DNA from 2 places in the Chromobacterium sp. CCUG 76385 genome. Region 2 is predicted to be linked to the other one. Evidence: riboswitches for the same ligand, from Rfam matches in the RefSeq annotation. Region 2 holds a riboswitch; the other holds the start of a gene.
The links. A riboswitch is a leader RNA that binds a small molecule or an ion and turns the genes downstream of it on or off. The one in region 2 is predicted to bind cobalamin.

Region 1 (3,883 bases), on a different contig from region 2:
GCGGCCCCGCGCCCACCCACCAAGACATTGGCCGTGCGCTGCGGCTGGTCAACCGCGGCATGTGGCTATGGGCGGCGTTGTCGCTGACGGCAGCCATCTTGATCGGAGTGATCCATGCTTGAACACGGAGGCGGCCTGCTGCGCGCGGCAGCGGAATACGGCATTCCGCTTGGAAACTGGTTGGACCTTTCCACCGGCGTCAACCCCAATGGCTGGCCCGTGCCGCCGCTGTCGCCGGACAGTTGGCTGCGGCTGCCGCAAAGCCATGACGGGCTGGAGGCGGCGGCGGAGGAATATTATGGATGCGGGCAATTGCTGGCGGTAGCGGGTTCTCAACCCGCTATCCAGCTGCTGCCGCAGCTGCGCGCACCATGCCGAGTCGGCATGCTGGCTCTGTGCTATGCCGAACATCCTTATCACTGGCAGAAGCGCGGTCACAAAGTGGAGCGATTCGCGCCAGATGCGCTGGCGGCGGCGATCGAGCAATTGGACGTGGTGCAACTCTGCAATCCCAACAATCCCACCGGCGACCGCTTCGATCCCCGGCTACTGGAAAACTGGCGGCAACGCTTGGCCGCCAGAGGGGGCTGGCTGGTCGTGGATGAAGCGTTTATCGACACTTCGCCCGAATACAGCATGCTGCCGCACATCGGCAAGCCAGGACTGATTGTGCTGCGATCAGTCGGCAAGTTTTTTGGACTCGCAGGCGCGCGTGCCGGATTCGTGTTCGCCTGGCAAGCGCTGCTGGACGCGCTGGCGGAGGAGCTGGGGCCGTGGAATATGGCGGGCCCGGCGCGAGAGGCCGTTAAGCTGGCGCTGCGAGACTCTGAATGGCAACAAGCCATGCGCGGCAAGTTACTGCGAGACTGCGCCCGGCTTAAGCGCTGCCTTGATAGGCATGGCTTGGCCCCTGCCGGCGGGTGCGAGCTTTTCCAGTGGGTGCCTGGCGACAACAGCCTGTCGATTCACCGCTACTTGGCCGGCTGCGGCATTCTCACCCGCTATTTCGAGTCTCCTGCCAGCCTGCGCTTCGGCTTGCCCAAGGACGACTCGGACTGGATACGTTTGGAACAGGCGTTGGGGAGTTGGAGCTTACAGTAATCCATTATCTCGATGTTCACAGCTTTGTTTTTGTCACGTATCATCCAGTCCAATTATGACGGTGCCCCTTGAGGGTGAAACGGGAACGCGGTGCCATGCCGCGGCTGCCCCCGCAACTGTAAGCGCAGAGCCCACGCCTGACGCCACTGGCCTTAACCGGCCGGGAAGGCGGCGACCGGGCTGCGACGCGCAAGCCAGGAGACCGGCCGTCAAACGTGTCGACGCAAGCAAAACCGGGCGGGGTGTACCGGGGGATACGCACAAGCTCCGCTCATAGACAGAAGACGGAATGATGTGCCCTCGCTTGCGCGACGAGTATCGTCTACGAGGGCACCATGCATCCATCCACCACTCTGTCCGTGGGCCGCCATCTGGCGCGCCACGCTCCCATGCTCGCCGGGCTGATCCTTGCCAACCTGCTGGCCTGGACCTGGGCGCTCGCCGCCTTCGCCGGCCATCCGGCTCAGCTCGCCACCGCCCTGCTCGCTTATCTGTTCGGCCTGCGCCATGCGGTGGACGCTGACCATATCGCCGCCATCGACAACACTGTGCGCAAGCTGATGCAGGAAGGCCGCCACCCGTCAGCTGTGGGCCTGTTCTTTTCCATCGGCCACTCCACCGTGGTGGTCATCGCCGTCGCCATCATCGTGTTCGCCGCCAACGCGCTGCAAAGCCGCGTCACCAGTTTCAAGGAGATAGGCGGCGTCATAGGCACCAGCGTGTCGGCCTTCTTCCTTCTGGCACTGGCGCTGATCAACCTGTCTTCCTTGCGCGCCGTATGGGCTGCCTTCCGCCGCGCCCGCGCCGGCGAGCCGATCTGCGACGAGCAGTTGAACCTGCTGTTGAACAACCGAGGCCTAATCGCGCGCATACTGCGCCCGCTGTTCAAGATGGTGACCAAGAGCTGGCACATGTTGCCCATAGGTTTTTTGTTCGGCCTCGGCTTCGACACCGCCACCGAGATCGGCCTGTTCGCCATCGCCACCACCCAAAGCGCCCACGGCGTGGCTCTATGGCACATCATGGTGTTCCCGGTGCTGTTCGCCGCCGGCATGGCGCTGGTGGACACACTCGACAGCCTGCTGATGGTTGAGGTGTACGGCTGGGCCTTCGTCAAGCCAGTGCGCAAGCTGTGGTACAACCTGACCATCACCTTCGTCTCCGTGGTCGTCGCCGTCGGCATTGGCGGACTGGAGGGCCTGGCCCTGCTGGCGGACAAGCTGCAACTTAGCGGCGGCTTGTGGGATGTCATCACCGCGCTCAACGAAGACCTTGCCCATTTCGGTTATTTCGTGGTCGGCGTGTTCCTGCTCACCTGGCTCGCCTCCGCCGCCATTTATAAGTGGAAGCGCTTCGACCAACTGGCCCCGGAGATTCAATGAGAACGCACGACAAACACGTGCTGATGTGCACCGGCCCGCGCTGCACGCCTAATGGCGAGGACTCGGAAGCGATGTTCCTGCACCTGGGACGCAGCATAGACGCCTATGCAGGCCTGCGCGCCAAGCGCACCCGCAGCCACTGCTTCGCGGTGTGCAAGGAAGGTCCGGTGATGGTGGTCTACCCGGACGGCGTCTGGTACCGCAAGGTCAACGAAACCGATATCGAGCGCATCGTCTGCCAGCATCTGAAGGGCGGCGTTCCGGTTGAAGAGCTGGTGTTCCATAAAACCGGCATCGGCGACATCGAAACGGAACCGCAGCCATGAATGCCGAAATCGCACTATTGAGCCATGCCGGCACCGACCTCGCCGCGCTGTCGCGCGCGCGCTGGCCGGAAGATTTTCCCGCCATCGCCGGCATCGCGCTGCAAAGCCTGGCCGACGAGGCTGCGATGCAGGCGCTGCTGGACGGCCAGCTGGCCCACGCCCGCGCCATCGTGCTGCGCGTGCTGGGCCGCGCCGATGCCATCCCAGGCCTGGAGCGGCTGCTGGCCCATGCCCGCCGCTTGCAGGCCGCGGTCTTCGTGGTCAGCGGCACCGGCGAGCCGGACCCGGAGCTGCAGGCCTTGTGCAGCGCGCCGGTATCGCTGCAGCAGGACGTCCACGCCTATCTGCAGGCCGGCGGCAGCGCCAACCTGGGCGAGCTGATGCGCTGCCTGGCCGACAGGCTGCTGCTGACCGGCTTCGGTTACCAGAGCCCGCAGCCGCTGCCCGAGCACGGGATCTACCACCCGGAGCTGGCCGCGCCCTGCTCGCTGGACGACTGGCTTGCAATCCGCAATCCGGACTGGCCGACCGTGGGCCTGTGCTTCTACCGCGCCCACTGGCTGTCCGGCAACACCCGCTTCATCGACCTGCTGGTGGATTGCCTGGCCGAACGCGGCGTCAACGCGCTGCCGGTGTTCACCTCGTCCTTGCGAACCATAGACCAGGGAGGTTTGCCGGCGGCGCTGGCGCTGCTGGCCGACCCGCGCGCCCAGGTGTCCCTGCTGATCAACACCACCTCGTTCGCGATGGGCGACATCAACAATGACGGCCCCACCCAGCCCGGCTGGGCGGTGGAAGCATCGGACCAGCTGGATCTGCCGGTGCTGCAGGCCATCACCAGCAGCATGACCCGCGAACAGTGGGAAGCGTCCGACCGCGGCTTCAACCCGCTGGACACCGCGATGAACGTGGCGCTGCCGGAGTTCGACGGCCGCATCATAGGCGTGCCGCTGAGCTTCAAACAGCCGGCGGAGGCCGGCCAGGCCGAGCAATACGCGCCTTTGCCGGACCGCGCCCGCCGCCTGGCCGGCATCGCCGCGCGCCTGGCTCGCTTGCGCCATCTGCCCAATACCG
Region 2 (3,883 bases):
GTGCTGCCCTGGTGACGATACTCAAGACCCAACTCCGTATTGATGGCGCTCTCCGGCTTCAAGTTCGGGTTGCCTTGATAGCCAAACGCCAATGGGTAATACAGTTCATTGAAGGTCGGCGCCTTGTAAGCCGTGCCATACCCCGCCCGCACCAACCATCCTTCGGCGAAACGGTAGCCGTAGTCCAGTTTGCCGGTGGTCTTGCCACCGAACTGGTCATCATGATCACGGCGCACGCTAGCCTGTAGCAGGCTATTGCCCATTTCCAGCTGATAAGTGGCAAACCCGGCATTCTGGGTACGCGTGGTCTTGGTATACGCGCTGCTGCTGCTCACCTTCTGGTCATTATGGGTCGCGCCCAGCGCGAACTTGCCCCAGGCGGTAGTCAGATCGTTCTGCCAAGTCCATTCGTTCAGGGTCGTCTGGTACAAGCTGTTGCGCTGGCCGCCGATCGCGTCAGCGAAGGTTTCCTGCTTGTCCTGGCTATGGCTGAAACGCAGGGTGCTGGTCCAGATGTCGGAGAACCGGTTGCGGGACTCCAGGCTCTGCCCCGTGAGGCGAGTATCGGTCCAATCCTGGCCTATCGGATTCTGGTCAAAATCAACGCGGGCAAAGGTCTGGAACAGACGCAGTGTCAAATCATGCCCCGGTGCCAGTGTTTGCGTCACACTGGCGCTGTAGCTATCGTTTCGGTAGCCGTCCTTATCCGGGTTATATGAATTTTGATTCAAAGCGTTGGTAGCGGAGAAACCATCGGACTGATCATGGCTCACTTGCAGGCTGTAAGCAGTATTGCCTGTCTTGCCATCTACGCCGGCCGTCAATTTGCCCGTGCCCCGGCTACCGGCTTCCACAGCGGCATTCACTCGCGGTTCGCCCTCGCCCTTGCGAGTAAAAATCTGGATCACGCCACCAATCGCATCGGCGCCGTACAAACTCGACGCGGGACCGCGCAGAATTTCAATATGGTCGATCTGGGCCAAGGGAATGTTCTGCATCGCCGTGGTGCCGGACGTCGCCGAGGAGATGCGGACGCCATCCACCAGCACTACGGTATGGTTGGAGTTGGTGCCGCGCATGAAGATGCTGCTGTTGGTTCCGGGACCGCCATTGGCGGTGATGCTGATCGCCGCCTGGCGAGACAGCACTTGCTGCAATGTTTGCGCGCCGCTTTGCTCGATCTCGTCGCGAGTGATGACCGTGGCGTCGGCCAAGGTTTTGGATAATGGCTGCGCGATACGGCTCGCCGTCACAATCACCGGGTCGCCGGCGAATTCCGGCACATCGGCGGCATGGGCCGCGCCGGCACAGGCCAGCGCCACGGCGAAGGCGCAAGTTTGGGGCTGAAACATGAAACACACTCCACGGATTGATAGCTTCCCGCAAGGGGACATCGTCAGAGTGCGAAGAGGACAAGAGAACGGGTCGCGGCGCAGCCGGAATCGTCTGTCGGATCGCCTCCCCGCGATACTCCAGTATTCCTCCGGCTTCCGGCCGGGGCTCTGCAGGCCGGTCTCCGGGCTGGGCCATGCCGGCGACGCGCCTTCCCATCCGATTGGACAGTGGCTTGCTGCGTCGCCTGGGCGCGTATCGCGCCAGGCCTTACCGTTGCGGGGGCAGCGCCGGCTTCACACCGGCTTCCCGTTTCACCCGCGCTCGCCCCAAAAAGGCTAAGCGCGGACACCTGCTAGGCGGCGATTATAACCCGCCGGGGTTTTGGCGGCACCGGCCAAGCGGTAATATGCTTAGAGTCCGGCGGCCAGCCATGCGCGCCGACAACATTCCATGATCATCCTTCCCTGCAGGCCAGAACATGAATCGTAGCAAACCCCTGGATCTTTCCGCCCGCAACGCCGCCCGCGCCCGCCAGGCCATCCTGACCAAGCCGCCAGGCAGCCTGGGGCAATTGGAGGAGCTGGCCTGCCGCTTTGCCGCCTGGCAAGGCCGCGCCCGGCCGGACGTCCTGCGCCCCGCCATCACCGTGTTCGCCGGCGACCACGGCGTCACCGCCGAGGGCGTGTCGGCCTTTCCCTCCGCCGTCACCACCGAGATGGTGCGCAACTTCGCCAATGGCGGCGCAGCCATCTGCGTGCTGGCGCGCGCGCTGGACGCGCGGCTGGAGGTGGTGGACGTAGGCGTGGCCGGCGATGTGTCGGCGCTGCCCATCGTCCATGCCAAGGTGCGCGCCGCCAGCCGCAACCTGGCCAAGGAATCGGCCATGAGCGCGCAGGAGGTGGAAGCTGCGCTGGAAGTTGGCCGCGCCGCGGCGCGCCGCGCGGTGGGCGAAGGCGCGAATTTGCTGATTGCCGGCGATATGGGCATCGGCAACACCACGGCGTCGGCCGCGCTGATCTGCCGGCTGACCGGCGCGTCGCCGGAACTGGTGGTAGGCCGCGGCACCGGCATCGACGACATCGGCCTGGCCAACAAGCTGCGGGTAGTGAAGACCGCGCTGGCGCGCGTGGCTTGGGAAAACCTCAGCGGCCAGGACACGCTGGCCGAGCTGGGCGGCCTGGAGATCGCCGCCATGGCCGGCTTCTACCTGGAAGGCGCCCATCTGGGCGCGCCGTCGCTGGTCGACGGCTTCATCGCGAGCGCCGCCGCGCTGTGCGCCAAGGCCATCGACCCCTCGCTGCACGACTGGCTGCTGGCCAGCCACCGCTCGGCGGAAGCCGGCCACGACCATGCGCTGGCGGCGCTGCAGCTGCAGCCGCTGGTAGATCTGGGCATGCGGCTGGGCGAAGGCTCCGGCGCGGCGGTCTGCGTGCCGCTGCTGCAGATGGCGGTGAAGCTGCACAACGAGATGGCCACTTTCGAGGAGGCCGGCATCAGCGGCAAGTCCGCATGAACCCCTACACCCTGACCCTGCTGCGCCATGGCGACATCGAACACGACGGGCGGCTGATCGGCCTGACCGACCTGCCGCTGACCGAGCTGGGCCAACGCCAGCTCGACGCCAGCTGGAGCCGCATCAGCAGCCTGGCGCCAGTCACCGCCATCGCCACCTCGCCGCTGCAGCGCTGCCGCGAGTTTGCCGTCAAGCATGCGCTATCCGGCTCGCTGGCGCTGAAGGTGGAGCCGCGCTTCGCCGAGATGGACTTCGGCGACTGGGACGGCCAGCCAGTGTCCGAGCTGGAACACAGCCACCCCGGCTGGGGCGCAGAACTGGCGGACGGCCGGCTCAGCCCGCCCGGCGGCGAAAGCTTCGAGCAGTTCCGCACCCGCGTGCTGGCCGGCCTGGCCGACTGGATGAGCGAGGCGCGCGGCAGCCATCGCCTGCTGGTGACGCACGGCGGCGTCATCACCGTGCTGATGGCGGAATTGCTGGGCACCGATTTCTCCGTGGCCAAGCTGATGACGGTGCAGCGCGGCGGTTTCGCCCAGCTGTCGATGCTGGAAGGCCACCCGGCCTACCTGCTGCGGCTGGAGTCCTCATGCGCGGACTGATTCTGGCGGTGCAGTTCCTGACCCGCTTGCCCACCCCGCAGTTGGCGGATTTCCGGCCGGAATGGCTGGCGGCCAGCGCGCGCTGGTTCCCTGCCGTCGGCTTGATCGTCGGCGCTTTGCTGCTGACGGCCCTGCAGCTGGGCGGCCTGGTCGATCCCTGGCTGGCGGCGCTGCTGGCGCTGCTGGTTTGGGTGGGCGTCACCGGCGGCCTGCATCTGGATGGCCTGGCCGATCTGGCCGACGCGCTGGGCGCAGCCCACCGCTCGCGCGAACGCTTCTTCGAAGTATTGAAAGACCCGCATCTGGGCAGCTTTGGCGTGCTGTCGCTGATCCTCGCCGTCGTCGCCAAGCTGGTGCTGCTGATGCTGATCGCCCGTCACAGCGGCATCGCTTGGGGGCTGCTGTTGATCCCGGCCTGGGCGCGCGGGTTCGCTGT

Region 1: linked by a shared signal. The riboswitch ahead of QUG01_RS00390 (HoxN/HupN/NixA family nickel/cobalt transporter) and the one ahead of QUG01_RS16890 (TonB-dependent receptor domain-containing protein) in region 2 are both predicted to bind cobalamin.

Annotation. Positions count from the first base shown of each region.
Region 1 is NZ_JAUCGU010000001.1:82,500-86,382, reverse strand. It holds gene cbiB (adenosylcobinamide-phosphate synthase CbiB) at 1-122, shown strand, start outside; gene cobD (threonine-phosphate decarboxylase CobD) at 115-1,101, shown strand; cobalamin riboswitch at 1,144-1,326, shown strand; gene QUG01_RS00390 (HoxN/HupN/NixA family nickel/cobalt transporter) at 1,437-2,483, shown strand; gene QUG01_RS00385 ((2Fe-2S) ferredoxin domain-containing protein) at 2,480-2,809, shown strand; gene QUG01_RS00380 (cobaltochelatase subunit CobN) at 2,806-3,883, shown strand, end outside.
Region 2 is NZ_JAUCGU010000033.1:7,876-11,758, reverse strand. It holds gene QUG01_RS16890 (TonB-dependent receptor domain-containing protein) at 1-1,352, opposite strand, end outside; cobalamin riboswitch at 1,491-1,703, opposite strand; gene cobT (nicotinate-nucleotide--dimethylbenzimidazole phosphoribosyltransferase) at 1,814-2,848, shown strand; gene QUG01_RS16880 (histidine phosphatase family protein) at 2,845-3,447, shown strand; gene cobS (adenosylcobinamide-GDP ribazoletransferase) at 3,435-3,883, shown strand, end outside.